DNA from 4 places in the Sinorhizobium numidicum genome. Region 1 is predicted to be linked to each of the others. Evidence: predicted binding sites of a transcription regulator. Region 1 holds the regulator's gene; each other region holds the start of a gene.
What was found. The regulator PhoB, encoded in region 1, activates phosphate uptake and scavenging genes when phosphate is short. The targets are predictions, from matches to a motif close to TGTCATNNANCTGTCAT.
Positions count from the first base shown of each region.

Region 1 (7,976 bases):
GCTGACCGCCGGCGGCGATCGTCGCAATCGTGCGGCCGTGGAAGGCGCCCTCGAACGTGATGATGTGGAACTTTTCCGGGTGCCCCTTGGCGAAATGATAGCGGCGCGCCGTCTTGATCGCACATTCAAGCGCCTCCGCGCCCGAATTGGTGAAGAACACCCGGTCCGCGAAAGTCACCGCCGTCAGCCGACGCGCCAGGCTCTCTTGCCCCGGAATCTCATAGAGATTGGAAAGATGCCAGACCTTCTCGGCCTGTGCCTTCAACGCCTCGACAAGATGCGGATGGGCATGGCCGAGCGAATTGACGGCGACGCCGGCGGCAAAGTCGAGATAGCGCGTGCCGTCTTCTGCGATCAGCCAAACGCCTTCGCCTCGCTCGAAACGCAACGGCGCGCGCAAATAGGTGTCGTAGAGCGGCGTTGTTGCGGCCATGGCGAACTTCTCCTTCCGATCTGTCGGCATTTGCTATCGGACATATCCGGTCCGATAAAATCAAAAATGCCGCCTTGCGGCGGCGCAGGCACTATTCCCATTTCACGCCGCAATGTCAACAAAACCAAGGCTTGCAGCCGCTTCGCCGGCGCCGATTCCGCAGCGCGAAAAAATCGCTCGGCAGGGCTTGCAAAAATGCAACGGTCCGACAGCAAGTTGGGGAAAAGTGCGAAAACGATTCGGCGCGATTCCCGCGACTCTTGCCACGGAGTCACCCTGCCAGTAGGTTAATATTCAATTACTAGACGCATGCGGCGGACCTAGTCACCAAAAGTGTTATCGCGTTGTAACTCCGGGATTTTTCCGGAGGCCGGTGATGGATTCTGCCATCCCAACGCCGAGAACGGAGAGTGCAGATGAACTGGACTGACGAGCGGGTGGAGAAACTGAAGAAGCTATGGTCCGAGGGCCTAAGCGCCAGTCAGATTGCGGCGCAGCTGGGTGGTGTCAGCCGCAACGCGGTCATCGGCAAGGTGCACCGGCTGAGCCTGCCGGGCCGCGCCAAGGCCGGCGGCACGACTGCCGCGGCTCGTCCGAAGCGGACCACATCGGCACCCCGCGCGCCGAACTATGCCGCGCGCGTCACCACCCGGACCGTCACCCGCACTGCCGGCGCAACCGTGCTCAAGGAGGAAGTTGCGGTCGATCTGGTGGCCGACCAGAATCTCGCCCTCGCTCCGAACGTTGTTGTGCCGATGTCGCGCCGCCTCGAGCTGACGCAACTCACGGAGCGCACCTGCAAGTGGCCGATCGGCGACCCGTTGAAGGAAGAGTTTCACTTCTGCGGCAACGACTCACCGGAAGCCTCGCCCTATTGCAGCTATCATGCGCGGCTCGCCTATCAGCCTTCCGCCGAGCGCCGGCGTATCCGCTAGGATTTCGCAAAGTCAAACGAAGAGGGGCCATGCGGCCCCTTTTTCTTACCTACGGCGCCGTTCAGACGCACAAAGGTCGCTGCGGCACTCTGAACTGCTGCATGGTTTTATCCTTAGATCGGCTCCGATTTAAGGACCACGCAGTAGAGCTGATGAGGGAAGAACTCAGCCTTCCAGCGAATAGCCTGCGCCGCGCACCGTTCTGATCACATCGGGCATATTGGAGAAGTTCAGCGCCTTGCGCAGGCGGCCGACATGCACGTCGACGGTGCGTTCATCGACATAGATGTCATGTCCCCACACGCCATCCAGCAATTGCGAACGGGAGAAGACACGCCCCGGCGAGGACATCAGGAACTCCAGCAGACGGAACTCCGTCGGCCCGAGGCGGACTTCGCGGCTGCGGCGATGAACGCGGTGCGTTTCGCGGTCGAGTTCGATATCTCCACAGCGCAAAAGCGTCGAAAGCACCTCGGGCTTGGCCCGCCGCAGCATCGCCTTGACCCTGGCCATCAGTTCCGGCGTCGAAAACGGCTTGACGACATAGTCGTCGGCCCCGGTCGCCAAACCCCGCACCCGCTCGCTTTCCTCGCCGCGCGCCGTCAGCATGATGATCGGCAGACGTTCCGTCTCGGGTCGTTGGCGCAGCCTGCGGCAAAGCTCGATGCCCGAGACGCCGGGCAGCATCCAATCGAGGATCAAAAGGTCGGGCAAGCGTTCCTGCAGGCGGATTTCCGCCTCGTCGCCACGAAGGATCGTATCGACTTCGAAACCTTCGGCCTCGAGATTGTAACGCAGCAGCACGCTCAGCGCTTCCTCGTCCTCGACAACTGCTATCTTCGGCAACATTCAGCTACGACTCCTTACCTGGACCACGATGAGTTGGGTCGAAACAACAAAAATCACGATCGGTCCTCATAAGTTGGAGCGGGATGCGGGCGGAAAACCGCGCATGCTTGTCCTCATCCCGCTGGAACGCGAGTGCCACGGCAGTGCGGTGCGGAAGCGCGACCGGAGCAAGATTGACGCATGCCCCGTGGCACGCTCAGCCGCGCTCAGTCGGTGACCGAACCCAGCGTCGAGGTCGTGTCATCCTTCGGCCGTTCACCCACCGGCTGGGCACCCGTCGCCATGTAGTAGATCGTTTCGGCGATATTCGTTGCATGATCGCCGATGCGTTCAATGTTCTTGGCGCAGAAAAGAAGATGCGTGCAAGGCGTGATATTACGCGGATCTTCCATCATGTACGTGAGCAACTCACGAAACAGCGAGGTGTAGATCGCGTCGATCTCCTCGTCCCGCTCACGGATGCTGTTTGCCTTTTCCGGCGAACGCGAGGCGTAAACGTCGAGAACTTCCTTGAGCTGGACCAAAGCAAGCTCGGCCAGGTGTTCGAGACCGCGGGCGAGCTTGCGCGGGATTCCGGAGCCGGCGACCGCGATGACGCGCTTCGCAGTGTTCTTGCCGAGGTCGCCGACCCGTTCCAAATCCGCCGCGATGCGAATGGAGCCCATGATCTCGCGGAGATCGGAGGCGACCGGCTGGCGCTTGGCGATGGTGATGATCGCCTTTTCGCCGATCTGACGCTCCGCGTCGTCGAGCATCGCGTCATCGGAAATCACCTTCTGGGCCAGTGCGAGGTCGGAGTTCACCAGCGCTCGGACGGAATCCGCCACCATCTGCTCGGCGAGGCCTCCCATTTCCGAAATACGGCGCGTCAGGTATTTCAGTTCTTCGTCAAAGGCGGACATAATGTGCGTGGACATGGTCGGCGATCCTTGCAGGCGCGTTCAGGTTTTGCGTTCGGACGTGGCTCCGGCATCAGCCGAAGCGGCCCATGATGTAGTCCTGGGTGCGCTGGTCATCCGGATTGGTGAACATCTTGTCGGTATCGTTCTCCTCGACGAGGTTGCCGAGGTGGAACATGGCGGTGCGCTGCGAAACGCGTGCGGCCTGCTGCATCGAATGCGTCACGATGACGATCGTGAAATTGGCGCGCAGCTCGTGGATAAGTTCCTCGACCTTGGCCGTTGCGATCGGGTCGAGCGCCGAGCACGGCTCGTCCATCAGGATCACTTCCGGGCTGACGGCAACCGCGCGCGCGATGCAGAGGCGCTGCTGCTGGCCCCCGGATAGGCCGGTACCGGGCTCATGCAGACGATCCTTCACTTCGTTGAAGAGACCCGCCTTCTGCAGGCTCGTTTCCACGACCTCGTCGAATTCCGCTTTTGTGCGGGCAAGACCATGAATGCGGGGGCCGTAGGCGACATTCTCGTAGATCGACTTCGGGAACGGGTTCGGTTTCTGGAATACCATGCCGACGCGGGCGCGGAGTTCAACGACATCGATGCTCGGATCGTAAACGTCGTCTTCGTCGAGCGTGATCCTGCCGCTAACCCGGCAATTCTCGATCGTGTCGTTCATCCGGTTCAGGGTGCGCAAGAAGGTCGACTTGCCGCAGCCGGACGGGCCGATCAGGGCCGTGACCGTGTTTTCGCGGATGTTTAGATTGACGTCGAAGAGCGCGCGCTTCTCGCCGTAATAGACCGACACATCCTTGCCGATCATCTTGTAAGGCACTGTGTTCATTTTCAGGTCCAGAGCTTTTTCCACTTTAGCTTCCGACAGCATGTTCATAGTCCTTACCCCACTACCAGCGGCGCTCAAAGCGACGCCTCAACAGAATTGCGCCGAGATTCATGAACACCAGGAAGATCAGGAGAATAATGATCGCCCCCGACGTCCGTTCCACGAAGGCACGCTCCGCCTCGTTCGCCCACATGTAGATCTGCACGGGCAGCGCCGTGGAGGGCTCGAGCGGCGAGCCCGGATAGTCCACCACGAAGGCGACCATGCCGATCAGCAGCAACGGCGCCGTTTCGCCGAGCGCGTGCGCCAGGCCGATGATCGTGCCGGTCAGGATGCCGGGCATGGCGAGCGGCAGTACATGATGGAAGATCGTCTGCATCCTCGATGCGCCGAGGCCGAGCGCGGCGGCACGGATCGACGGCGGCACGGCCTTGAGCGCCGCGCGCGTCGCGATGATGATCGTCGGCAGCGTCATCAGCGTCAGCACCAAACCGCCGACGAGCGCAGCCGAACGCGGCATCCCGGCGAAGTTCACGAAGACGGCGAGACCTAGAAGGCCGTAGACGATCGACGGCACGGCCGCGAGATTGTTGATGTTGACTTCGATCAGATCGGTGAGACGGTTCTTCGGCGCGAACTCCTCGAGGTAAATAGAGGCGGCCACGCCGATCGGCAGCGACAGAACGAGAACGATCAGCATCATGTAGAGCGAGCCAATGAGCGCCACGCCGACGCCGGCCGCCTCCGGACGGCTCGATGCCCCGAAGGTGAAGATGCCAGTGTTGAAGCTTTTCTTCAGCACGCCCGCCTCGGCGAGCTGGTTCATCCAGGCAACCTGCTGGTCCTTGACCTTGCGATTGGATTCGTTCACCGACAGGTCGATCTGGCCTTTGAAGGCGGAGTCGATGTTCGCTTCGGCAAGCAGCGTTACCGGCACCGTCTTGCCGATAACCGACGGATCGGCAACGACGAGATCGCGCAACTGTGTCCGGGCACTCGCCGAGACCATGTCGGTCGCCTGCTTGACCAGCGGCCGCTTCTTCGGATCGATGCCGAGCTGCTTGACGAGGGCGTCGCGAACGAGCAGCGGATAATTCGCCGTCAACAATTGCTTCGGATCGGTCGCTCGCTCGTTCTTCGGATCGATCACTTTTTCGGAAAATTCGATCGGCAGCGTGATCGTCGTCTGCAGAAAGGCGGTGTAACCCTTCGAAACAACGGTCGAGAGAAGCAGCGCCAGAAAGAAAAGCCCGAGCACGATGGCGCTGAGGCCATAGACGCGGAACCGGCGCTCTGCGGCATAACGGCGCTTGATGCCGATGTCGCGGCGGGTCTCGGCCGGCCGGGTGGAGACCCTCACCGGAGGCGAAACAAGGTCGGTCATTCGTACTGCTCCCGGTATTTGCGGACGATATAGAGCGCGTAGATGTTGAGGCAAAGCGTGATGACAAAGAGCGTGATGCCGAGCGCAAAGGCGACCAGCGTCTGCGGCGAGGTGAACTCGAGGTCGCCCGTTAGCTGATGGACGATCTTGACGGTCACCGTGGTCATCGGCTCGAAGGGATTCAGTTGCATGCGCGCAGCGACACCTGCCGCCAGCACAACGATCATCGTCTCGCCGACGGCGCGGGAGGCGGTCAGCAGCAGCGCGCCGACGATGCCGGGCAGCGCGGCGGGGAGAATGACCTTCTTAACTGTCTCCGAGCGCGTGGCGCCAAGGCCAAGCGAACCGTCCCGCAGCGCCCGGGGAACCTGGGTGATGATGTCATCGGAGAGCGACGAGACGAAGGGGATGAGCATGATGCCCATTACGATGCCGGCGGTAAGCACGCTCTGCCCCTGGATGAAGTTCTGGTAGTTGCCGGTGAGGAGGCCGTTCAATTGCGCCGAGATGTCGCGCAGGAACGGGCCGACCGTCACGAGCGCAAAGAAACCGTAGACGATCGTCGGGATGCCGGCGAGCACCTCCAGAAGCGGTTTGGCCGTCGAACGCAGCCGCGGGCTTGCATATTCGGCCATGTAGATCGCCGCGAACAGCCCGATGGGAACGGCAAACAGCATGGCGACGAAGGCGATGTAGAGCGTGCCCGCAAGAAGCGGCAGCAGGCCGAACTGGCCCGACGCGCCGCCGCTGCCGGCCGCGGCGAACCGCGGGTCCCATACCGTGCCGAAGAAGAATTCCGTAGGTGACACCATGCTGAAAAAGCGACCCGCCTCAGAAAGCATCGAGCCGGCGATGCCAATCGTCGTCAGGACGGCGATGGACGACGCGACGATAAGGGCGGCGAGCATGACGCGCTCCACCTGATTGCGGGCGCGGAAGCGGGTGCTGATGTTGCGGACCGCATAAAGGCCGCCGGCAAGGGCGACGAGAAGCACGACGGCGCTCATCAGCCAACGGCTGTAGGTGCTTATCGTATTGAACCGCTGAGCGGCCTTGAGCATGTAGGACTCACCTTCGCCGGCAAGCGCTATACCCTTGGCAGCGAGCGTCTCACGCAGGTTGGCCGAGCCATTTTCGAGAGCTGCCGTTTCCGCCGCGGTCAGGCGGTCGAGGCCGGCGGCTACGGACTTCACCTGACCGAGAGCAAGCTGGACCGTTGCCCCACCCTGGCCTTGCACCGCGTCCGGAAAGGTCGCACGAACGCTGTAATCGACGTAAAGGGGCGAGGCGATCAGCCATGCGGCGAGCACGAGTGTCGCCGGCAACACAGCCCAGATCGCGACGTAACTGCCGTGATAGCCCGGCAGAGAATGCAAACTCGCAAGCTTGCCGTTCGACCGCGCGAAGGAGCGCGCGCGTCCGGCAAAATACGCAATGAAACCGATCAAAACAATAATCAAAAGAAGGAGCGAAGTACTCATCGGCACATCTCCCCGGCAATGTCATCGCCGGCAATCAAAATGAGCGCATGCCCCGGCGCAGCAGCACATGACTGCGCCGGGGCGTATGTTCAATCAGAGCATGTTGCCAGCTTCGAAGGACTTACGGATTTCCTCACGTTCGGCGTCCGGTGCGGCAACCAGACCGTAATCGGCGAGCGGGCTGTCGGGGCCGATCATCTGATCATCGATGAAGAACTCAACATATTCCTTCAGGCCCGGAATAACTCCGATGTGGGCCTTCTTCACGTAGAAGAACAGCGGGCGAGATACCGGATATTCGCCGGAAGCGATCGTTTCGGTCGAAGGAACGATGCCGTTGACCGTCGCGACTTTCAGCTTGTCGGCATTGTTCTCGTAGAAGGAGAGACCGAAAACGCCGATGCCGCTCTTGTTGGATGCGATGCGGGCCAGCGTCTCGGTGTAATCTCCGTCGATGTCGACGGCCATGCCGTCCTTGCGGACAGCGACGCATTTGCTGTGCTGCTGCTTTTCATCGCTGACTGCGGCCTTGATCGCATCCTTGGCACCGGAGTCCTTGCAGCCTGCAGCGAGGATCTTTTCCTCGAAGACTTCGCGCGTGCCGTGCTTTTCACCGGGGATGAATGCGGCGATTTCCGCATCCGGCAGCGAGGCGTCGATCTCGGACCACTTCTTGTAGGGGTTGGCGGCGAGCTTGCCGTCGACGACGACCTCGGCAGCCAGAGCCTTGTAGAGATGTTCCGGCTTCAGCGCGAGGTCGGCATTGCCGGCGTCGGTGGCGAAGACGATGCCGTCATAGCCGATCTTGACTTCCTGAATTTCGGTCACGCCGGCGGCCTTGCAAGCCTCGACCTCGCTGTCCTTGATCTTGCGCGAGGAATTGGCGATGTCGATCGTGTCCTCGCCGACGCCCTTGCAGAACTCCTTCAGGCCGGCGGAAGAGCCGCCGGACTCGACGACCGGGGTCTTGAAGTCGGGGAACGTCTCGCCGAAGGTCTCGGCGACGATCTTTGCGTAGGGAAGAACGGTCGAGGAGCCAGCGACCTGGACCTGGTCGCGAGCCGCCGCAGCGCCCGCGAACGCGGCGGATGCAACCAGCGCCGCTACAGTGAGTTTAAGAGCTTTCATAGATGTTCTCCCGGAATGGGCTCGTG
Region 1 covers NZ_CP120368.1:520,207-528,182, reverse strand. Annotated here, with positions in the region: gene PYH37_RS13620 (aspartate aminotransferase family protein) at 1-433, opposite strand, end outside; gene PYH37_RS13615 (GcrA family cell cycle regulator) at 850-1,368, shown strand; gene phoB (phosphate regulon transcriptional regulator PhoB) at 1,534-2,217, opposite strand; gene phoU (phosphate signaling complex protein PhoU) at 2,424-3,134, opposite strand; gene pstB (phosphate ABC transporter ATP-binding protein PstB) at 3,190-4,005, opposite strand; gene pstA (phosphate ABC transporter permease PstA) at 4,019-5,341, opposite strand; gene pstC (phosphate ABC transporter permease subunit PstC) at 5,338-6,822, opposite strand; gene PYH37_RS13585 (substrate-binding domain-containing protein) at 6,916-7,950, opposite strand.

Region 2 (7,976 bases), 740 kb from region 1:
CCGGAGGTAATCGAGCCGAAGAACATCAAGCCATCTGCCTATGCGACGATCTCCAAGAGCCGCCGCAGCCTGCTGCCTTTTGGGGCCGTGACCATGCAGGAGGCAATTTCGATCATGAAGCCCGAGCGGATCTCGTTCTCGGCGCTCGGCGTGCGCGAAGGGTATCTCTTCTCGCTGCTTTCCGAAGAGGAACGCTTGCGGGATCCGCTGCTGACAGCGGCTCACGAAATTGCGATCCTACGGGCCCGCTCCCCCGAACATGCGCGCGAACTCGCGGAGTGGACTGGCCGGATGGTGCCTTTCTTCGGCGTCGAGGAAACCGAGGAGGAGAGCCGCTACCGGCAAGCTGCCTGCCTGCTGGCAGATATCAGTTGGCGGGCTCATCCGGACTATCGCGGCCTCCAGGCCCTGAACATCATCGCCCATTCGGCCTTTTCCGGCATCACCCATGCGGGCCGAGCCTACATTGCGCTCGCCAACTATTATCGTTTCGAGGGGTTGAATGACGATGGTGCCACCGGGCCGCTTACGGGGATCACGACGCCGCGCCTGCTGGAATTGGCGAAGCTGCTGGGGGGCCTGCTGCGGGTGGCTTATCTCTTCTCCGCATCGATGCCGGGTGTCGCGTGTCAGCTGACTTTGCGGCAATCGTCTCTTCCCGATGTCGATCTCGAATTCGTCGTCCCGGCCGCTTACTCCGGCTTCAAAGGCGAGCGCCTGGACGGTCGCCTCCAGCAACTCGGCAAGCTGACCGGAAAGAAACTCGCCTTCTATTTTGAGGAATGACCGCCTCAGACAGGAACGGACTGCCTGCGTGAAGGAAATGCGGCCGCACCGATCGCGCGGCCGCGTTTCTGTTATTCGGCGTTCAGGAATTCACCGGCTTCGAGCAGCACGAATTCGTTGTCGTCGGCCTTGTCGAGCGCCCGCCCGGCGGAGAAGGGCAGGTTGTTGTCGTTGCCGACGATGATGTGCGTTTCATTCACGCGGTCGACATTCTCGATCGTGACGAACGGCATGTCGTAATAGCCCTCGCCGCCGCCCTGGCGCCTCTTGTTATCCGGATCGGCGATTTTGAGCAGGTCGATGTAGCCGATCTTTCGCACGGCTTTGCCGAGGTTCTCGTCGCCCATCGCGATCTTGTAGATGCGCTTCACCTTCGAGCCGACAGCGAAGCAATCCGGCTTCGGATCCTTCGGGTCGGCACACGCCTTGTCAACGGTACCGGCGCCGTTGTCACGCTCGATCACCAGAGCCGTCCTTTCGTCAAGCATGTTGAAGTCGCCGATCGCCTCTCCGCCTTCTGCAAACGGATAAAGCCAGCTGCGCCCCGTCCAGTTCTTGCTCGCGACGTCGAGCTCGACAATGCGCAGTGCCGGCCGGCCGTCCGCCTGCTCGACCGTTTCGCTGTCGATCCAGAGCGGTCCCTCGAGCAGGCCGTAGAGCTTGGTGCCGTCCTTCGACAGCGCAAGTCCCTCATAGCCGCCCGAACGCTTCAGGTTGAAGGATGGCGTTTTCTTGGATGGGTCTGCCTGCAATGTCAGTGTCGGATTGTCCGGCGACATAACCGGCTTGCCCTCGACCATCGTCGGAATGACCTCGGTCAGCTTGCCGGTCGTGTCGAATTTCAGGATATAAGGGCCGAATTCCTCGCCGATGCAGAAGCCGTCGGCGACGGGCTGAATCGATTCGACATCGAAGTCGGCACCGGTGAGGTAACGTTTCGCCGAACCTTCCATGGCGATCGGGAAGGGGGCCTTGCGCTCGGGGTCGGAAAGGAAGACGGTCTCCAACGCCTCCACCTTGCCGGCGTCCCAGTCGATCTTTAGATGATGGAGCATCAGCATGGCGTCGGATGAGTTAAGCTTGTTGCCGAAGCCGTTGTCAGAAAGGCTCCAGAAGGTCCCGTCCCCCATCGATTTGATGCCGGAAAAGCCCTGCATCGGCTGACCATTGAACGGAAGCGACAGCCCGGTGGGCCGCACGCCGTCCTTGCCGGGCACGCTGCCGAGTGCGACCGCGCGCTTCCGGTCCGGCGTCGAGAACTTTCCCGAGGTTTTGAGGTACTCCGCCGCATCCGCGGGCGCTGAGATGAGGGTGTTGGCCGGAAGGATGGCGTGCGCCTTCAGCGCCGCCGGAAACACCTTTTCCTCGGCGAGCGCGGTGGTCGTCATCAAAAAGGTCAGCGCCGCGGCAGTGAAAAGAGATTTGGTCATGAAGTTCACCATGGGTTGGAGGTCAGGACCGATCCCCGATAGGCGGCTTTCATGACGGTCGCTTAATGCTTGTTTTACAGCCCCGTGAAGCTTTGATGACGGCTCGCGCCACCGGGGCTGCGCCCCGCACAAACGTTCAAGATCGGCCGCATCTCGCGCATTAAAATTCTGGACATAAACCCAAATCAGGCGGACCTCATGTTCGAGACGAAATTTGCGATTGTGCTGCGCGACGACCTTGCCGACTGGCAGAAGCTGAACGTCACTGCCTTCTTGGCAACCGGCATTGCCGGGCAGAAGCCGGACATTATCGGTGAGCCCTATCGCGACGAGGCGGGTAACGTCTATAACGCCTTGAGCGTCCAGCCGATCATCGTACTCTCGGCAGACGGCGCGACGCTAAGCGATATTCGAAGACGCGCCCTGGAGAGAAATATCCGGACCTCTCTCTACGTCGACGACATGTTCTCCACCGGTCATGACCGCGCCAACCGCGACGTTTTCTCGCGATCCGGACCAGATAATGGCGTAGTCACCGGCATCGCAATTCACGCCGAGAGGAAAATCGTCGACAAGGTCACCAAGGGAGCGAAGCTGCACGGTTGATCAAGTTAGACCGCGACGGTTGAAATCCGCGCTTCTGTTTTGTCGTCCCGCCGCAGGAGGCCGCGGGCGAGCGCGTGGACGCCGAGCCTCTGTCCGCGGCCCTTGACCTCGTGTTCCCCGAGGTCTTCGCTGCGGACGAAAGCGGGCAGACGCATGCGCCGGAGCAGGTCGGCGGAAATCAGCACCTGCCGATCGAGGGTTCGGCAGAAACCTTCAAGTCGCGCCGTCGTGTTTACCGTGTCGCCGAAATAGGTGATCTTGTGCTTGTCGACGCCAATCTCGGCGGCAACGATCATTCCGCCGTGCAGTGCCGCCCGCAGGCGCGGGACTTCGCCGTACTCCTTGCGCCAGTGATGCGCATTCTCATCGATCTGGTCGAGGATATCGAAAACGCAGCGAATGCAGGCGGCATCGGCGACGGCACGATCGAAGCGCCAAGTGATCACCGCCGCATCACCGACATAGTCGTGGATCGATGCGCCGTAGCGCAGCACCGGATCGGCCAGGGTCGCAAACAGCCTGCTGAGATATTCCTGCATCCTGAGATCACCGAAGCGCTCGGCGAACGATGTCGAGCCCGCGAGATCGACGAACAGGAATACGCGCTCTTCCTGCATCGGCTTGCGGTAGCGTCCGGTCAGCAAACTTAAGAAAACATCGCGGCCGAGCAGTTCGCGAACCCGCAGAACGAAGATGATGGGACCGGAAATGGCAAGAGCGTAGAGGAGTACATTGAGCGACGGCATCATCGCATCGCTCCAGCTCTGCTGAAGAAGGCCCGCCAGGTTTAGGACCAGACCCGCCGCGGCAAAGCCGACGTTCTCTATAGCAAAATAGACCACGACCGACGAGAACAGAAAACCCGGTGTCGAAAGGCCGTGGATCCTTCTGTAGAGACGTCGGAAAATGATGTGCCGTTCAAACGCGAGAACCGGCATGCAGATGAACACCGCATAGGTTGCGCCAATCAGCCACCCATCGCCATAGACTGCCCACGCATAGGCCACGCCGCTGCCCGCGACGATCAGCAGCAACAGGATGATCTCGAGCGTGGAAAATCTCCAGCGCATGCGCAAAAGCCTCAGAAACGGAAAACAGGCAGAGTGCAGAGTGACATGGATCGACGGGGCCGGCCCATGGCATGTGTGACCTGATCTGGCCTCTTGGCCGAATCAGCCTAACGATCCGTCCTGGCTACGACCGGATTCGGGCGGAAAGTTGTTGTCGGCCCGCGGCTTTCAACCGCCGATTTCCATCGCCTCGATCCTCTTGTCGACGAAGCGCAACGCCACCTCGCCGTTGATGAGCTTCAGCGCCATTTCGCCGAAAAGTTCTCGGCGCCAGCCCTTGAGCGCGCCGACATCGGCCATTTCGCCTTCGGCGGCGATTCGATCGAGATCATCGCTGTTGGCGATGATCTTGGCCGCGACGCCCTCTCTTTCAGCGATAAGCTTCAACAGCACCTTCAGCATTTCGCCCGCTGCGGCGGCACCCTCGCGCGCATGGTTCTGACGCGGCAGGCGCGGCAGTTCGGCTTTAGGAATCGCCAGGGCTTCGCCCACGGCCTCGACGAGCGCAGTGCCGGCGCTGGAACGCTCCCAACCCTTGGGAATCGTCCTGAGCCGCCCAAGTGCTTCCGCGTCCTTCGGCTGCTGCTGGGCGATTTCATAAATGGCGTCGTCCTTGAGTATCCGTCCGCGCGGCACATTTCGCGCCCGCGCCTCGCGCTCGCGCCAAGCCGCGACTTTCTGGAGCACCGCGAGCTCGATCGGTTTCTTGACGCGCATCTTCAGCCGCTGCCAGGCATTGTCAGGATGCAGATCATAGGTCTCGCTGCTCTCGAGGATCGCCATTTCCTCGGCGAGCCACGAGGAGCGTCCCTCGCGCTCGAGTTCCTTGGTCAGGTAATGATAGATATCCCTCAGATGCGTCACATCGGCGAGCGCATAGTCGAGTTGCTTGTCGGTCAGCGGCCTACGGCTCCAGTCCGTGAAGCGCGAGGACTTGTCGATCTGCTCGTTCTTGATGCGGCTGACCAACTGGTCATAGGAGACGCTGTCGCCGAAGCCGCAGACCATCGCCGCCACCTGCGTATCGAACAGCGGATGCGGAATGAGATTGCCGAGGTGGTGGATAATTTCGATGTCCTGACGGGCAGCGTGGAAGACTTTGACGACATCTGGGTTGGCCATGAGGGCAAAGAAGGGAGCCAGGTCGATCCCCGGCGCCATCGGGTCGACGATGACGGCCATATCCGAACAGGCCATCTGGATGAGGCAAAGCTCCGGCCAGAACGTGGTCTCGCGCAGGAATTCGGTGTCGATCGTAATAAAGCTTGAGCGGGCCAGCTGTTCGCAGGCGGCCTGTAGATCTGCTGTCGTTTGAATCATCGTATTTTAATTCACTGTGGCAAAAATGCGGCTTGAGCCTCCGTGTATCGTTTCGCGGCACCTGTCACAATGAAAAATTGTCAGACGACCCTGAAATAACCGGTCATGCCGGTCTTTTGATGCTCGATGATGTGGCAATGGATTACCCAATCGCCGGGATTGTCGGCGACCAAAGCCACCTCCGCCTGTTCGTCCGGCAGCAGCAGGATCGTATCGGTCGGCGGCGGCAGGAAGCTCCGCTTGTTCGAAGCGAGAATTCGGAAGCTCATGCCGTGGAGATGGATCGGATGCGCGTGCGGCGTGCGATTGGCGATCTGCAGGACGTAGCTCTTGCCGCGCGTCAATTCCTCGATCGGTGCTATCGGATCCGGTGTGTCGCCCGGCCACGGAACCTTGTTGAGTGCCCAGAAAGTATAGCCCAGTGAACCGCAGATCGAAGGCCTCGCCTCGTGCTCGGCCGTCGCCGTCAGTTCGATCGGGATAGGCTTCGCCGTCGAGAGATCCGCTTCGGCAACCGGATTGGCCGGAAGGGGGCCGATATCGCGCAGGTCCCGCTTCAGCGACGCTCCGGTGGCGCGGAAACTCGCGATGCTCCAGGGATGCGAACCGCGGAAGTTTCCGATGGTCACGCTAGCGCCTTCGCTCTCCGGCATGCGGATCGCGAGATCCATGCGCTGCCCCGGGCCGAGGTCCAGGCGATCGAGCGGGAAGGGGGTTCCGACCGGATTGCCGTCGAGGGCGATCACCTTCGCCTCTGCACCTTCGAGACCGATCGTGTAGATGCGCGTCACATCGGTGGCGGCAATTCTCACCCGGACGAGGCCACCGGCGGGAGCCTCGTAGGCCGGCTCGCGCCGCCAGTTCGCCGTCCTCAGCGTTCCATAAGTACCGCCGCGGGCCGCATCGCGAGGTTTGAATGGCGCGAGGAATTGGCCCTTTGCGCCGAGCCGCCAATCGCGGAGATTGAGAACGATTTCGGCGTCGAAGGCCGGATCTTCCGGGTTCTCGACCACAATCACGCCCGTCAACCCACTGCCCATCTGCGTCAGCGTGTTGCAATGGGGATGATACCAGAACGTACCGGCATCCGGCGGTGTGAAGCTATAATCAAAGTGGTCTCCGGGATAGACGTAAGGCTGGGTCATCTCCGGCACGCCGTCCATCGCGTTGGCGATCCTCAAGCCATGCCAGTGGACCGTCGTCGGCTCGTCCAGACGATTGACGAGCCTTGCCGCGTAGGCCTCGCCCTTGCGCATCCTCAGCACCGGCGGCATGCTGGTATTAACCGCTTCGCCTAGCCCATAGGTCATGACCTTGGAGTTGGCGCCACCGGCCGCCAGCTGCACTTGCGCAAACTGCGCCGTCAGTATCTGCGGATCGGGAGCGCCGCCGGCCCGTGCCGCAACGCCGGCGCCGAGAGCGAAAGCGCCGCCAAGGGCTGCCGACCCTTGGAGAAACGTTCGGCGGCTGAGCATGGGCATCATGGCGTCATTGTTCCAAGAAGTTGGGGCGGCGAGGGGGCGGAAATGGCGCAACATCTCTTTCTGCCCCGGACCGCCGAGTTTTAAACCTGATTTTCATAATCAGCAATTCGATGCGCTGCGCATCTTGCCGCAGGCCGGGGAGGGACCAAGGTCCTTTCTGCGATTGGCCGTTGCCGACAAGCTTGTTGAAGAAGGACGAAGTGCGCAGGAGATTGCGGAAGGGCATGGAGCGCTCTTCCGTGGGAACGGGGCCACGCGCCGTCATGCGTCGAAGCGTATAGAGAATGAAGAGCGCGAGGATCACCGCGGTATAGATGAACAGCGCCTGCGGCCCAAAGAGGTCCAGCATGAACGAGGCAAAGAGCGGCCCGATGATTGCGCCAAGCGACCAGAAAAAGAGCATGCCTGCCGAGACCAGCGCATGCTGACCTTCCGCTGCGTGATCATTGGCATGCGCCGAACAGAGCGAATAGAGCGGCATCGCAAAGGCGCCGAAGGCGAAGATGCCGGCGAAGTTCAGCCACTCGTCGCTGCCGGCGCCGAAGGCGAGGAAAAGCCCTGCAAGAAGCGATCCGAATGTGGCGATCAGGATGATCAGCCGCCGGTCGATCTGGTCCGAATAATGTCCGAGCGGATATTGCAGCACGACGCCGCCGATGATGCCCGCGCTCATGAACGTCGCAATCGCTGTGACGGAGAGGCCGATCCCCTGCGCGTAGATTGGTCCGAGCGAGCGGAAGGCGGCGTTGGTGAGGCCGACGACAATGCAGCCGACGGTGGCAAGCGGCGAGATATTCCAGAGTGCCTTGACGTCGAAACGGATCGCTTCCGGGGCAACCGGGCTTGATCTGTCCGCGAAGGAGATCGGCACCAGCGAAAGGGTCAGTGCCATCGAGATGATCGCGAAAAGCTCGAACCCGCCGATCCCGACGCCCGGGATCACATATTGCGCAGCGGTAACCGAGCCGAGATCGACGAGACGATAGACCGACAGCGTACGCGCCCGGTTGGCGTTGGTGACGCTGGCGTTCAGCCAGCTTTCGACCGTCGCGAAAAGGCTGGCAAAGCAGATGCCTGCGACGAGCCGCATCAGGAACCAGAACCACGGGTCGATGAGCAGCACCATCGAGATCGCGGCCGCTGAGGCGATTGCGGCCATGGCCGAAAAGGTGCGGATATGACCGATTGCCCTGAGGATACGAGTGACATAGACACAGCCGATCGCGAAGCCGACATTGTAGCCGGCGCCGACGAGGCCGATCAGAGAGGTTGAAAATCCT
Region 2 covers NZ_CP120368.1:1,263,204-1,271,179, forward strand. Annotated here, with positions in the region: gene ppx (exopolyphosphatase) at 1-786, shown strand, start outside; gene PYH37_RS17135 (esterase-like activity of phytase family protein) at 858-2,216, opposite strand; gene PYH37_RS17140 (DUF2000 family protein) at 2,415-2,822, shown strand; gene PYH37_RS17145 (adenylate/guanylate cyclase domain-containing protein) at 2,828-3,892, opposite strand; gene rnd (ribonuclease D) at 4,061-5,212, opposite strand; gene PYH37_RS17155 (multicopper oxidase family protein) at 5,293-6,693, opposite strand; partial or broken gene PYH37_RS17160 (MFS transporter) at 6,845-7,976, opposite strand, start outside.
Region 2: the regulator PhoB is predicted to act here: its motif matches at 2,301-2,317, upstream of PYH37_RS17135 (esterase-like activity of phytase family protein).

Region 3 (7,976 bases), 1.5 Mb from region 1:
TCGAGAAAGACGAGATCGGGATCGAGCGCGAGCGCGCGTGCGAGTGCGGCGCGCTTGGTCATCCCACCGGAAAGTTCCGACGGATATTTCTCGGCCGCCTCAGGCGCCAGGCCCACAAGTTCGATCTTCAGGCGCGCCAGCTCGTCCATCAGGTCCTGCGGCAGATCGAGATATTCCCGCATCGGCACTTGGATATTTTCGCGCACGGTGAGCGCCGAGAAAAGAGCGCCGTGCTGGAACATCACGCCGAGGCGCATGTCGAGCGCGATGCGCTCGACCTCGCTCACCTTGTCGTATTCGGCGCCGAGGATCTCGATGCTGCCCGACCGCTTTGGCAGGAGCCTGAGCACTGTGCGCATCAGCACCGACTTGCCTGTTCCGGAAGCGCCGACGAAACCCAGAATTTCCCCGCGCAACACTTCCAGGTTGAGCTTGTCGAGAACGATATTGTCGCCGAAGCCCACCGTCAGGTCGCGAACGGAAAGCACGGTTTCGCGTGGTTCCGCCGCTTCGTCCGGTTGTTTTTTCATCACCGCCTGAACCATGTTCCGTCTGCCTTAGAAGTCGATTGCTGCGTAGAACATGGCGAACAATCCGTCGATAAGAATGACGACGAAGATCGATTTGACGACCGACGACGTCACGCGCCGCCCGAGCGATTCCGCGCTGCCACCGACCTTTAATCCTTCGACCGCGGCAACGACGCCGATGATCAGCGCCATGAAGGGCGCCTTGATCATGCCCGCCGCCACCGACGAGAAGTCGACGGCTTCCTGCAGTCGCGCCAAAAACGTCGGAATCGTGATACCCGAGTAGCTCCAGGCGACGAGGGCAGCGCCGGTGAGCGCGGCGAAGTTCGCGATGATCGTCAGGAGCGGCAGTGCGACCGTCAGCGCCACGAGTCGCGGAAAGACCAAGACTCCGACGGGGCTCAGCCCCATGACCTTGAGTGCGTCGACCTCTTCACGCATCTTCATGGAGCCGATTTCGGCCGTGATCGCGCTGCCCGATCGGCCGGCAATCATGATCGCCGTCAAAAGCACGCCGATTTCCCGCAGTTGCAGAATGCCGACGAGATCGACGACGAAAATTTCAGCGCCGAAGGAGCGCAACTGAAAGGCGCCCTGCTGCGCGATGATGGCGCCGATCAGAAACGACATCAGCGTGATGATCGGCACGGCCATCACGCCCATGCGGTCGATCTGGTGGACGATCGCGGCCGGTGATACGCCGGCATGGCGCCCCAGCTTGAGCTGCGCGCCGCGGACCGCCGAGCCCAGGATGAACATGGCCGCAAAGATATCGGTCCATATCGATACCACCAGCTCGCCGAGCGGCGCAAACAGCCGCTGGAAAAGCGGTGACATTGCGGTGTCTCGTTCGGGCTGGCGCAATTCGGTCGGCAACGCCCTGACCAATTCGATATAGCGCTGCCCGCCGCCGGTGAAACGGACCTCGCCGCCGGCCTCGCTGCCGATGCCGTTTATGAAGCGCCGAATGATCCAGGCGCCCGCCGTATCCATCGCGGTGATGCCGGAAAAATCGATCTCATTCTGCCCTCCGACGGGCTTTCTAAGCCGCTTCAATTTGGCGGCCATGGCCTCCGCGGTTTCGTGGCGCCAAACGCCACTGAACACATAGCGACGACCGGTTCCCCCGGCGCCCTCGTCGAGGACGACATCGGCAGCGATCTGGGACTGTTGGCTCGTCACGTGATCTTGGTCTTCCCGGGTTGCTCTTGCATAATCTCTTTAAACCAGATTCGACCCAAGGACAAAATTATTGCAGAAATTCAAAGTCGTACATCGGACCTTGTGCGACTGAAAAGACACAACGTGCTGTAAGGCTCGACGTCACCACGTCATAAAAGGTCGCATTGCCGATGTCATCCAACGATATCGCCAGAACGGCACCAACCCGCAGATCAGGCGCGGCGGAGAAGATTTAAATGCCAATTTCGCTTACCGTAGCCGTCGAGCACTTTCCAATCGCCGGCACTTTTACGATTTCACGCGGCTCCAAGACGACTGCGAGCGTCGTCACCTGCCGAATCAGCGACGGCGCGGCGTCTGGTCGCGGTGAATGCGTACCCTATGCACGCTACGGCGAATCGATCGAGTCGGTCCTGGCCGAGATAGAAGCCATCCGTTCACTGATTGAAGATGGGATGACCCGCCCCGCCCTGCAGCAGACGATGAAAGCGGGTGCGGCTCGCAATGCCGTCGACTGCGCTCTCTGGGATATCGAATCGAAGCAAAGCCGCAAATCCGTCGCCGCGCTTGCCGGCGTCGCCGACCCCGCACCCTTGACGACAGCCTACACCATCTCGCTTGCCGAGCCTGAGGAAATGATGGCGCAGGCAGCGAAGTTTGCCCACCGGGCACTCCTGAAGGTAAAGGTCGGCACGGCGGACGATGCGTCGCGTATCCGCGCGGTCCGGACCGGCGCGCGGGATAGCAAGATCATCCTCGATGCCAATGAAGGTTGGACGGAGGACAATCTCGCCGCCCATTTCGCCATCTGTGCCGAGAACGGCATTGCGCTCGTTGAACAGCCTCTGCCGGCGGGCCGGGATGAAGCACTTGCCGCCATTGCCCGTCCGGTGCCTGTCTGCGCAGATGAGAGCGTGCATGCCACCGAAGACTTGAAAGGCCTTCTCGGGCGGTACGATGCGGTCAACATCAAGCTCGACAAGACCGGCGGTCTGACCGAGGCGCTCCGGATGCGTCGCGCGGCCGAAGCCCTTGGGCTCAAGATCATGGTCGGCTGCATGGTCGGCAGTTCGCTTGCCATGGCGCCGGCGGTTCTGGTGGCCCAGGGCGCCGATTTCGTCGATCTCGATGGACCGCTGCTGCTTGTGGAAGACCGCAGTCCCGGCTTGCGCTACGAAGCCTCCCTTGTCTTTCCGCCCGATGCCAGCCTCTGGGGCTGAAGAAACCAGCCGGCGAAGGCAAAACAGCAGCCGCCGAACGCGACGACCGACATCGAATAGAAGCCGGCAACCCCGTACCAGGCGTAGAAATAGCCGGAAAGAAAGGTGAATATCGCCGTGAAGATGCCTGTATAGAAGAAGTAGAGCCCCTGCGCAGAGGCCTCCTGCTCCTCGGCGACCCGCTCCACCAGCTTGTGCTGCATGCCGGTATGCATGATCGCGTAGGTGAAGGCATGGAAGCACTGCAGAACGAAATAGCCGGGAAAGCCTAGGTCCATCGGAAAGATCAGCCAGCGCACGACTGCCAGCAGACAGCCGGAGAAGATCATCGCCCAAACGCTGAAGCGCCGGATGATCGCCTTGGCGAGGAAGAACATCAGCACTTCCGCCGCGACACCGGCACTCCAGAGAATGCCAATCTGGGTGCCACTGTAGCCGATATGCTGCCAATAGATCGCCGAGAAAGCAAAAAGCATGGCATGGCTGCTGTTGACGAGGGTAACGCCGATCAAAAGCAGCTGCAGATCGGTTTGGCGCAAGGATTGCGGCGGCGGTTCAGTCAGCGCCGTGATCGGCGACGGGCGGCGGGGCCGGCCGATCCGCGGCGCCGCGAAAGCCATCAGGACGGTGAGCCCGAAGCCGACGGCCATCGCCGGCAAGACCATTGCCCCGCCGAACAGACCCATCATCCAGCCGCCGAGCATGGTGGCACCGATGAAGGCGATCGATCCCCAGACCCGCATATGCGCGTAATCGAATCCCCAACGCCTGACGCCCGAAAGCGCGATCGCCTCTACGATCGGCAAATAGGGCGAATAGACTGCCGATTGCAGCGCATAGATCACCAGCACCGGCCAGAAGTTCTGCGCGAAGAAGAGAATGAGAGCCGTGGCCAGAGACAAGATCCCGGACCAGATCAGGACGATGGTGCGCTCACCCAGCCTGTCCGCCAGCAGGCCCGCCAGGGGCGCGGTGATCACGCGAACGAACATGGGAAGGGCAAGCACCACGCCGATCTCGAAATCGGTCATTGAAAGCGTGCTGAGCCAGACCGGAAAATAGGGCATCGCGAAACCGTTGACGATCAACGGTGCGCAGAAGAGCAGCGCGATGCGGAGCGCAAAATGACGCGGCGGAGGCCCCACGACAATGGGGAGCGCAGATGAGGGAATCATGGGAAGACCTGATGGCTATCCGCAACCTCTAGCACAGCCGAGCGGCCGCTCGCCATAAGCTAGTTTTCGCCACATGCAGGCAGCGCCGACGAATGGAGAGGCTTTCCGTGGCCTCTCCCTCCCGATTGTCAGGCCGCCTGCTGTGCGAGAACCTGCGCCAGCATTTTCTCGGCTTCGCCCGAACTTTCCGTGACAGTCGCGTCGCCGCGCATTCTATGCCAGGTGATAAGCTCCATCGTCCCGTCGTGATGCTCGCCGATCGCCGTGCAGCTTTCGACCCAGTCGCCGGTGTTGATGTAGCGGATTTCGTCGATATCCTCGATCACGGCATGATGAATGTGGCCGCAGATCACGCCCTGCGCGTCGTGGCGGCGAGCCTCCTCGGCTACGACCTTCTGGAACTCGCCGATGAAATTCACAGCATGCTTGACCTGAAGCTTCGCCCACGACGAGAACGACCAGTAGGGCATGCCTAGCCGCCGGCGTATCGCCGCAAGACCTATGTTGATTGCGATGGCCGTGTCGTAGGCCCAGTCGCCGAGATAGGCGAGAACTCGCGCATTGCGTACGACGACGTCGAATTCGTCGCCATGCAGCACGAGATAGTTCCGCCCGTCCGCCGCCCGATGCATGTAATGTTGCGCCACCTCGATGCCGCCGAAATGGACGCCCGGAAAATCCCGCATGAATTCGTCGTGATTGCCGGGGATGTAGATAATGCGCGAACCCTTGCGCGCCTTGCGCAAGAGCTTCTGGACGACGTCGTTGCAGGGTTGCGGCCAATACCAACTGCGCTTCAGCCGCCAGCCGTCGACGATGTCGCCGACAAGGACGATCGTCTCGGCCTCATGATGCCGCAGGAAATCGAGCAGGTAATCCGTCTTGGCCGCCTTCGAGCCCAGATGGACATCGGAAATGAAGAGTGTTCGCAGTTTGCGAACCGGGTGGTGTCGGGATGCCGATGCCGCAGCCATGCCAGCCTCGCCTTGATTGAGCCGTTTAATGACCGTCAAAACCAGACTCGTGTTTCAGGAAGATGACACGAGATCCGGAAGCAACCACTCGACCCGCGCAAAAGAACCACGGTGAAACTGTACGCCGCGGGCTTTTCGTGCCAAAAGGCCTCGATCTTGAACTCAAGGAATGCAAGGCATGAACACGGGCGACAAAGTGAAATCCGAACCGGCTCCCGCAAGCGGTGACATCGATCAGCAGGCACTTTTCTTCCATCGCTATCCTCGCCCCGGCAAGCTCGAGATCCAACCGACCAAGCCGCTCGGCAACCAGCGCGACCTGGCGCTCGCCTATTCGCCCGGCGTTGCCGCGCCCTGCCTCGCAATCAAGGACAATCCGGAGACGGCTGCGGATTTCACTGCACGCGCCAACCTCGTCGCCGTCATCTCTAACGGCACTGCGGTCCTCGGCCTCGGCAATATCGGGCCGCTCGCATCCAAGCCGGTGATGGAAGGCAAGGCGGTGCTCTTCAAGAAATTTGCCGGCATCGACGTCTTCGACATCGAGATCGATGCACCGAGCGTCGAACGCATGGTGGAGGTCATCTCGGCACTGGAGCCGACTTTCGGCGGCATCAATCTCGAGGACATCAAGGCGCCGGAATGCTTCGAGGTGGAGCGGCGTCTGCGCGAGCGGATGGAGATACCCGTCTTCCACGACGACCAGCACGGAACCGCAATCATCGTCGCCGCTGCTGTTCTCAATGGGCTCGAACTCGCCGGCAAGGATATCGCCAAGGCGAAGATCGTCGCCTCCGGTGCCGGGGCGGCAGCGCTTGCCTGCCTCAACCTGCTCGTCACGCTCGGCGCCAAGCGCGAGAACATCTGGGTCCACGATATTGAAGGCCTCGTCTACAAGGGACGCGAAGTTCTGATGGACGAGTGGAAGGCCGTCTATGCGCAAGACAGCGATAATCGGGTACTCGCCGACAGCATCGGCGGTGCGGACGTCTTCCTTGGGCTCTCGGCCGCTGGCGTCCTCAAGCCGGAACTGCTCGCCCAGATGGCCGAAAAGCCCCTGATCATGGCGCTCGCCAATCCGACCCCTGAAATCATGCCGGAAGTCGCGCGCGCCGCGCGGCCGGACGCAATGATCTGCACCGGACGGTCGGACTTCCCGAACCAGGTCAACAACGTCCTCTGCTTCCCGCATATTTTCCGCGGCGCGCTCGACTGCGGCGCGCGCACCATCAATGAAGAAATGAAGATGGCCGCCGTGCGGGCAATCGCCGGGCTTGCGCGCGAGGAGCCGTCGGACGTCGCCGCCCGCGCCTATTCCGGCGAGACGCCGATCTTCGGACCGGACTACCTCATCCCCTCGCCGTTCGATCAGCGGCTAATCCTGCGCATCGCCCCGGCCGTCGCCAAAGCCGCTGCCGAAAGTGGTGTCGCCGCGCGCCCGATCCAGGATTTCGACGCCTATCTCGACAAGCTCAACCGCTTCGTCTTCCGGTCCGGCTTCATCATGAAACCGGTCTTCGCCGCAGCCAAGAACGCCGCCAAGAGCCGTGTGATCTTCGCCGAGGGCGAGGATGAACGGGTGCTGCGCGCGGCCCAGGTGCTGCTGGAGGAAGGCACCGCCAAGCCCATTCTGATCGGCCGCCCGCAGATTATCGAGACCCGCCTTCGCCGGTACGGCCTTAGGATCCGGCCCGATGTCGATTTCGAAGTCGTCAATCCGGAAGGCGATCCGCGCTACCGCGACTATGTCGACGACTACTTCGCTCTCGTGGGCCGCCTCGGCGTCATCCCAGAAGCGGCCCGCACGATCGTGCGCACGAATACGACAGTGATCGGCGCGCTGGCAGTCAAACGCGGCGAAGCGGACGCGCTGATCTGCGGCGTCGAAGGCCGCTACAGCAGACACCTGCGCGATGTCTCGCAGATCATCGGCAAGCGATCCGGCGTGCTTGATTTTTCCGCGCTCAGCCTGTTGATCTCGCAGCGCGGCGCAACCTTCTTCACCGACACCTATGTGAGTTACAATCCGACTGCTGAACAGATTGCCCAGACGACCGTGATGGCGGCGGGGGAAATTCGCCGCTTCGGCATCACGCCGCGCGCGGCGCTCGTCTCGCATTCGAACTTCGGCTCGCGCGATTCCGAAAGCGCGTTCAAGATGCGCGCCGCTCTCCAGCTCGTCCGCGAGCTTGCGCCGGACCTCGAAGTCGACGGCGAGATGCACGGCGACGCGGCGGTGTCGGAAATTCTGCGGCAGCGCGTGATGCCGGATAGCACCTTGAACGGCGAAGCCAACCTCTTGGTCTTCCCCAATCTCGACGCGGCCAATATCACGCTCGGAGTGGTCAAGACGATGACGGACAGTCTGCATGTCGGCCCGATCCTTCTCGGCTCGGCGCTGCCGGCCCACATCCTTTCGCCGTCCGTTACCTCTCGCGGCGTCGTCAACATGGCGGCGCTAGCAGTCGTCGAGGCAAGTTACCCCATTTGAGGCAGGATGCTCTCCCAAAAACCGTCGAACGGCCGGTTCGACGGTTTTTTCTTGCTCAAAATTCAACCTGAGATTGATAACAAGGCATGGATGCAGCGTTTACGAAATATAGCACTAGACAAAGCTTGCCCCCGAAACCATGCTTATTATAGGGGCAAGATTCGGTGTTGCGGCATGACTAATCAACAGGCTGTCCTCGATCTGCTGGACATCGTGGAATACGGAGGCTGCGCCGAACCGGAGCGGTTCTTCGCCTTGATGCGCCGCACCTTCAACATCGCGCATCTGCTCTATCTCGAGGCCGAGCCTCTTGCCGATGGCCTGAAAGTTTGCCGGCTACACCATACCTTCGGCGCCTATGCCGCCGAGATCTACCTGTCGCGAGCTCTCTATCGGATCGATCC
Region 3 covers NZ_CP120368.1:2,062,769-2,070,744, forward strand. Annotated here, with positions in the region: gene PYH37_RS21075 (ABC transporter ATP-binding protein) at 1-545, opposite strand, end outside; gene PYH37_RS21080 (ABC transporter permease) at 558-1,712, opposite strand; gene dgcA (N-acetyl-D-Glu racemase DgcA) at 1,949-2,932, shown strand; gene PYH37_RS21090 (MFS transporter) at 2,884-4,107, opposite strand; gene PYH37_RS21095 (UDP-2,3-diacylglucosamine diphosphatase) at 4,236-5,081, opposite strand; gene PYH37_RS21100 (NADP-dependent malic enzyme) at 5,260-7,572, shown strand; gene PYH37_RS21105 (LuxR C-terminal-related transcriptional regulator) at 7,747-7,976, shown strand, end outside.
Region 3: the regulator PhoB is predicted to act here: its motif matches at 5,133-5,149, upstream of PYH37_RS21095 (UDP-2,3-diacylglucosamine diphosphatase).

Region 4 (7,976 bases), 820 kb from region 1:
TCGCCAAAGTCGAGGCGCCGCTCTGTGAACTTGCCGTAGCGGACGAGTTCCAGTTGGTTTAGCCGCATCAGTGGAGCTCCTCGGCAGGAGCGCGGCCGTGAAGATGCGCCAGCACATCCGCGCTTCCCGCGCGCCCGGCATTCAGCACCACTTCCTCTAGCGCCGCCTCGTCGGCCGCCATCAGGTGTCGCAGTTCTGGTGGCATTTGTTGGAGGAGCTCTTCGGCAACACGCCTGACCTCCGCCCGGAAGCCGAAGCCCGGGAGCACATCGCTTTCGACCAGCGCCGCCAGTTCGTCGACCGGGTCCGCGGACGGCCGTTCCGCTTCCTCTACGCCCTGCTTGCAAAGAATATCGATTTTCTCCACCCAGCATCCGCTCCGTCCGGCCGCAAGATTGGCGACCTCCATTTCCAGGAGGTCGGCGTCCCTTCTGAGACGCCACGCGAGCGGCGTCGTTCCGGTCAGGGCAAGCCGCAGGATCAGATGGTCGGCCGGCAGCCCGCTTCGAGCGCGCGCGAATTCACGGCTCACGGTCTCCAGTATATCGCGCCAGTCGCCAAGACCGGTTATGTCTATCGAGAGCCGTTCGAATACGGCCGCGCTAATCGGGCGCTCCTCCAGTGCCACCTGCCCGTCATCATCGATCGTGACGAGGGTAACGCCCTTCACGCCCGCTTCATTGATATCGCGGCCCTGCGGCATACCCGGCATGACGATGAAAGGTTTCACACTGTGGATCTGCCGCTGATGGATATGGCCGAGTGCCCAGTAGTCAAAGCCGTGGCGCTGAAGATCGGCGATGCTGCACGGCGCGTAGGGGTCATGCCCCGTAGCACCCGAAAGGCTCGTATGCAGCATGCCGATGTTGATGGCATCGGGAACGGGCTGATGGAAGTGCGGCAGCAGGCTTTCGGGCGCGTGCGAATCGGCAAAGCTCATTCCGTGAATATGAACGGGCCTGCCGTTCTCCAGCGTTTTGACATGCGCCTGTCTGCTTCGGCCCGAGAAGACATGAACGGACGGCGGCAGCGTCAGCTCGCGCGTAACCTGGGACTGGGCGTCGTGATTGCCGCGAATGAGGAAAGTACGGATGCAGGCTTCATCGAGGCGGCGCAGCTCACCTGCGAGGAACAATGCCGTGTTCATCGACGTCTGATTGCCGTCGTAGAGATCACCGGCGATCAACAAGGCATCGACATTCTCTTCGATACAGAGGTCGACGATCCGCACCAAGGCGTCCCGCGTAGCGCTTCGAACCAGGTTGGCAACCTCGACATTCCTGAGCGCCAGACTACGCAAGGGTGAATCGAGATGGAGATCCGCAGTGTGGACGAATCGGAAGGGCATGACCGACCATCGCCCCCAGCCGCATTGCCCGTCAATGGCGGTTGAGGCAAGTACGCCCGGTATCACCAAGTGTTTTCAAGCACAGTCGAAGAAGCAGTTGATCGCCGCGGCATCGATCGGTGCCCGGGGCGAAATCCGGGAACGGTTTTTGGCCAAATATTTGGCCGCATTGATTTTTGTCGATTAGCGCTTTTGTAACGTCTTGCTCGCTAGGTTCCGGTTGGGGAAACGCCCGACAGGTCCCCAGCACCGGAACGATTCCTGCTTCGGCATCCGCTCCTTCATGACGATCAAGAGCCGGAACAACGCTTCTCAAAATGTTCGCGGACGGCCGCCATTCCGGAGTTATTCATGTCCCGCCTGAAGATATCGCACACGCTGATCGCCCTTTTTGTTCTGGTGACCATGATCGTCGCCGCGCTCGCCGCCTCCTCGATAAACGGCATCCGGATGTTGAATGAGCGAAACAGTGAAATTGCCGCGAGCTGGCTGCCGCGCGTCTCGTTAGCGCGCGCCCTGGAAACGCGCCTCTCGGACACACGGATGGCGTTTGCGCGACACTTGATTTCACACACGCCGTTCGAGAAGAAGGCAGCCGAAAAGGCAATCGGCGAGGTGGTCGGCGGCTTCAACAAACTTGCAGAAGACTATGCGGGCCTGGCGACTTCCGATGCGGACAAGGCAGCGCTCGACGAAGTGCATGCGACATACAACGCCTATCTCTCGGTCGCCGAAGGCATGCTGAAATTCTCGAACAAACTCGAGAACATTAAAGCTCAAAGCGTCTTCAAAGTGGAGATGCGGGAAGCCGGACAGAAGGTCGAAGCGGCGATCAAGGAAATGCTCGCCCTGAACCTTGCCGGCGCGGAGGCCGCCGTTGCTGCGAGCGCGGCGACGCATAAGCGTATCGTGAGCATCGAAACCGTCGTGATCGGGTTCGCCGCCGTCATCATCCTCGGTGCGATCTTCTACGCCGTACGCGGCATTGCCCGACCAATTCAAATCATAACCAGCTCCATGGCGAAGCTCGCGGGAGGCGACAGCGCAAGCGCTATCCCTTACGGTGCCCGCAAGGATGAAATCGGCGAAATGGCCCGGGCGGTCGAGGTTTTCCGCCAGGCGGCGATCACCAATATTCAACTCGAGGAAAACGCGCGCATCCAGCGCGCCGAGGCCGAAGCCGAGCGCCAAAGGGTGACGCAGCAGGCCGAGGCTGCGGCACAGCTACGCCTCCGGGAAGCCACGGCCGGGCTCGCAGGCGGCCTGCGGCGGCTTGCCGCCGGCGATCTCGCGTTCCAGCTCAATGAACCCTTTGCGCCCGATTTCGAACCGCTGCGCCATGACCTGAACCAGGCCGTCGCGCAGCTCGCAGATACGCTCGCCGCAGTTTCCGCAAGTTCTGGCAGCATCGACAGCGGCGCGCGCGAAGTCAGCCACAGCGCGGACGACCTCTCGCGGCGAACCGAGCAGCAAGCAGCCTCGCTTGAGGAAACCGCAGCCGCGCTCGATCAGATCACCGTCAACGTAACCAGCGCCTCCAAGCGCACCAACGAGGCACGGGCGATCGCCAGCCAAGCCAACACGAGCGCCCACAAGTCCGGCGCGATCGTTTCCGGCGCAATCGACGCCATGGGGCGGATCGAGCACTCTTCGAGCCAGATCTCGAATATCATCGGTGTCATCGATGAAATCGCTTTCCAAACGAACCTCCTCGCGCTGAACGCAGGCGTCGAGGCCGCGCGTGCCGGAGACGCCGGCAAAGGTTTCGCGGTCGTTGCACAGGAGGTGCGCGAGCTTGCCCAGCGTTCTGCCAATGCCGCCAAGGAGATCAAGGACCTGATCCGCAACTCGGCCGTCGAGGTCGAAAGCGGCGTCAGGCTCGTGCGCGAGACCGGCGAAGCTCTTCGCACGATCGAAAGCTTCATCGTTACGATCAATCAACATATGGATGCGATCGCTGTTTCCGCTCAGGAGCAGTCCGCGGGACTTTCCGAAGTCAATACGGCGGTCAATCAGATGGATCAGGTCACGCAGCAGAATGCTGCGATGGTCGAGGAAGCCAACGCGGCCAGCGCGACATTGGCGCAGGAGGCCAGCCGCTTGCGCGAACTCATCGCTCGCTTCACCCTGTCTGAGGCTTCCGCTCACGCCCACCGTTATGGCTCAAGCGCAGCATCACGCTGGGCTGCATAACATCCATCGGTAGCAATTCTTCGCTTGAAGAAAAGCAGCCCTCGACATCGGGGGCCGTTTGTCTTTGCTGAAGCTGATAGGCCTAAAGAATTAGGAGGTTTTTGTCGACAAATGCGGCAATTGTAACTAACAATAGTGTTACTGCCATTTGACATGGCACCTCAACATATACATTTATAGGTCATGAAGACGACATTCGAAGTTTCCGACAAGCTGTTCGAGCTTTATCATCGCGTTCATCGGTTGGTTAACGAGTCGATGACAGAGGAAGGCGTATCGCTTGCCCGAAGCAAGTTCCTGTTCTTTCTGAGCAAACTCGGCCCCTGTCGCTCCACGGACATCGCCTGCGCACTGAACTTTGCGCCGCGAACGGTGACCGAGGCGATCGACGGGCTGGAGCGCGACCGTTTGGTGGTGAGGAAGCCGGACCCAGAGGATCGCCGTGCGAAAATCGTCTCGATTACCGAGATCGGCCGCGTCGTCCTTGAAGCCGCGGAGCACCCCCGAAAGCAGCTTATCGAGGAGATCTTCTCGGCGCTCGACGATGAGCAGCTCGACCAACTCTATGACATCGTCAGTAAGCTCGTCGAGAAGACCGACGAGATCCGCAAACGCAAGGAAGAAGCCGAAGAGGCTGAGATCGCCGTCGCACGCTAAGGTCGCAGATCACCTTCCAAAACGAGCAGAGGCCGGAACATCATGTTCCGGCCTCTTCCGTTTTTCTCCGGCCTGACGCCTACATCGCGTCGATCGCACCGATGGAGAAGAACAGTGTTTCGCCGGAGGAGTCGTCGACGCCGTCATTGTCGGTGACGACGTAGCCGTTTCCAGCGGCATCGACCGCGAAGCCTTCGACCTTGTCGACCACATAGCCGTTCAGCGCCTTCAATTCCGGAATGAGATCGCGGACCTCCTCCTTCTTGATGACCGGCAACTCTGCCCCAAGCGCGGCAGGCTTGAGATCGGCAAGGGCGACGCGATAGAGCTTCTTGAGCTTGGCAGCCTCGCCGATCAGATTATCGCGCTCGAGGATATAGGCGTAGTTGCCGTGGACGGAGATCTCCGAGAGGCCGACCCAGCCACCTTCCGATTTTTCGAGCGGGTAACGCAAGGCACCCCACTCCTTGGTTGTGGGCTTGTAGGAGACGAGTTTGACGAAGCCTTTCCCGTCATCCTTCCATTCGCGCTGCACCGCCATCCAGAGAACCTGATCGTCTCCCGCGCCTACCGTCGCGATGCCTTCGAAGCCATAACGAACCTCGTTGGAGCGCAGCTCTTCCGGCAGGGCAACCTCGTTCTTGATTTCGCCCTTCTTGTTCACATGGAAAAGCGCGTGGCTGTAGAGCTTGTCGGAATTGCCTTCGGAGGCGAGCCAGAAACCGCCTTCTCCATCATTCGCGATTCCCTCGATGTCGAGCTTCTGGGCAGGAGCACCGTCGCGGGTGATCGGGAGCGCCTCCGTAATCAGCGCCGGCTTCCGTGATGCGTCGATGGTGAAGATCGTTGGCTGTGCCGAAAAGACGGAATCGCTGACCGCCCAGAGAAAGCCCGGCTTGTCCGGAACTGCCGCAAGCCCCGAGAGCGCACCGAAGCCAATGGGCAGGCCGTCCTTTTCGGACGAACTTATCTGCGGATAGGCAACTTCCCCCTCGCCGCGCTCGTAAATCATCACATGCGCCCGCGCACCACCATCCTCGACGAGATCGACCTCGTTGGCGGTTGCCACCAGATTGCGCCCGGGTATCGCCACCGCACCCTCTGGTGAAATTCCGGACGGCAGGAGCTGGAGCAGCTCCGGCTCGGCTCCTGTGTGCTTATAAACGCCGACGACCGAAGCGCGCTCTGACAGGACGAAGAAGAGATCGTCATCACCGAACCGTGCCGCTTCCAGCCCTTCGGGCTCAATGCCCTTCGCCGACGATCTCTTCTCCGGATAGTGACCGATCGCCGCGATCGCGTGTTCGAAACTGGCGCCGGACTCGAACAGGACCTTGCCGGTCCTGTCGAAGATGGTGAAACCACGCGCACCGCCCTCGTAGTCGCCCTCGTTGGCAACTACCAGGCGGTTATCGTCGAGCCACTTCACCGCATCCGGCTCGCGCTTGCGGCCCATTTGCTTGCCCTTGAATGAAATAGCGCCGTCGCGTTTGGTATCGACGTTTTCGAGGTCCACCGTGCCGGCGGAGAAGTGCGTCTTCACGACCGCCGATTTGCCGTCGACGATGACGATATGATTGTTTTCCTGCAGCGTCAGGGCAATTTCGCCTTTGCCGTTGAATGCAACGAATTCCGGTTCCGGATCTTCGCCGGCCACATCGGCGAGGCCGGTCAGCGTCACATGCTTGACCGTCGCGCAATCCGCGACGCCGTCCTTCAGCGAAAGGATCACCAGATCGCCTGCCGGCATTTGCGGGATCTGCCCGTCATTCACCTCCTCGTCGCGCTCGTTTTCGATCGCGATCGCGGCAAGGGTGCGTTCCTTGTCGACCGCCACCGAATCCGGTTGACCGCCAAGGTGACAGGTTGCTTCAACCTTCTTGCTGGCGATATCGACCACCGCCAGCAAGCCGGAGGGTGTGGTGAAACTTTCGCTCGTGCTGACGGCCACCAGCGCCTTCGCGCCTGCAACGGCAACAGAAGTTGGCTCTCCGTCGAAAGAAACGGTTCCGCCAGCCTTCGGTGCCTTCGCCTCGGTTATATCGACGAAGCCAATGCGCTTGCCGGGGCTGTCGGAGTAAATCAGCGTCTTACCGTCTTCGCTGGCGGTTATGATTTCGGCGGATGTCGCTGCCTTTCGGTCGGCGCCCTCCGGCAAGTTGTCGACGACTGCAAAGGATGCGATGCGATTGAAAACCTGCTCGGCCTTTACCGTCGATGCCGTCGATGCGACGAGCGCGGCGGCCAATGCTGTGGTGATGGAAAATGGCTTCATTTGTCCCTCCTTATGCCGGCACCCGCGCCGCCGGGAGGGCGGGCGCGCACCGCTGTTGGCATCCCGAATCGCTGGATCGCCTCACGGGCCCGGATGGGAGGCTTTTGCAACCGTCCTGTAACAGCCCGATGACAGCGACAGCGACCTACTGCATGGTTCCTTAAATCGGAACCGATCTATGGCTAAAACCATGCAGCAGTTCAAAGTGTTACAGCGACCTTCGTGCGTCCGAAGAGAAGCACGGCTCTGTAGGGGAGAGCCCAAACGAAAAGAGGCCCGGACGAACCGGGCCTCAATTGATCTGCTTGCGGCCAGCGCCGTTCAGCGTGACTTAAGCAGATGAAACATGAACCTATCTGCTGCCTGTATTCCGCCATCTCTCGATGGAAACGGCAATAAAAGGCGTGCGAATTGATGTTCCCTCGGGTCCCGTCGGAACCCGAGGCGCCGGATTAGTTGACGGCGTCCTTGAGGCCCTTGCCGGCCGTGAACTTCGGCACGTTGCGTGCCGGGATGTCAACTTCAGCGCCCGTGGACGGGTTGCGGCCCTTGGAGGCTTCGCGGCGCGTTACGGAGAAGTTGCCGAAGCCGACGAGGCGAATGTCGCCACCGTTCTTCAGCTCAGCCTGGATGGTCTCAAAAACCGCGTCGACTGCAGACGACGCGTCGGTCTTGGAAAGTCCGGCCTTTTCAGCAACGGCAGACACGAGCTCATTTTTGTTCATGTTTCCACCCCTTTCATACTGGTTCGAAACGACTGTCTTGTTAAGCCGGGGCGGCATGCGCACCGCCCACGTCTTGCCATTCCCAATTGCGCCTAATCCCTTGGAATGCAAGGGTTGCAGGATGCTTTTACAACAAAAAAGACCGGCAAAAGGCCGGTCTTCCTTGTTTTTCTGTTCGAAGGGCGCAACCGGGACACAGTCCCGGTCCTTTCCGGTGCTTCCTTAGTGGGCGATTGACGCCCCCGCCTCATCTTGCGAATCAACGGCCGGAAGCGTGGCCGGCTGGTTTGCCGGGTCCCATTCGATCGGCTCGGGACGCCGCATCAGCGCATGTTGGAGCACCTCACCCATCCGCGAGACCGGGACGATTTCGAGGCTATTCTTCACATTATCCGGGATCTCGGCGAGATCCTTGGCGTTCTCCTCGGGGATCAGCACCTTCTTGATGCCACCCCGCAGAGCTGCCAGCAGCTTCTCCTTCAGGCCACCGATCGGCAGCACCCGACCGCGGAGCGTGATCTCGCCGGTCATCGCGACATCCTTGGAGATTGGTATGCCGGTCATGACCGAGACGATCGCCGTTGCCATGGCAACGCCTGCAGACGGACCATCCTTCGGCGTCGCTCCCTCGGGTACGTGCACGTGAATGTCGCGCCTGTCGAACAACGGAGGCTCGATGCCGAAATCAATCGCACGCGAGCGGACATAGGATGCCGCTGCGGAAATCGATTCCTTCATCACGTCGCGCAGGTTGCCAGTAACGGTCATGCGGCCCTTA
Region 4 covers NZ_CP120368.1:1,335,413-1,343,388, reverse strand. Annotated here, with positions in the region: gene PYH37_RS17515 (AAA family ATPase) at 1-68, opposite strand, end outside; gene PYH37_RS17510 (metallophosphoesterase family protein) at 68-1,348, opposite strand; gene PYH37_RS17505 (hypothetical protein) at 1,347-1,535, shown strand; gene PYH37_RS17500 (methyl-accepting chemotaxis protein) at 1,700-3,541, shown strand; gene PYH37_RS17495 (MarR family winged helix-turn-helix transcriptional regulator) at 3,725-4,198, shown strand; gene PYH37_RS17490 (esterase-like activity of phytase family protein) at 4,278-6,473, opposite strand; gene hupB (DNA-binding protein HupB) at 6,926-7,198, opposite strand; gene lon (endopeptidase La) at 7,421-7,976, opposite strand, start outside.
Region 4: the regulator PhoB is predicted to act here: its motif matches at 6,591-6,607, upstream of PYH37_RS17490 (esterase-like activity of phytase family protein).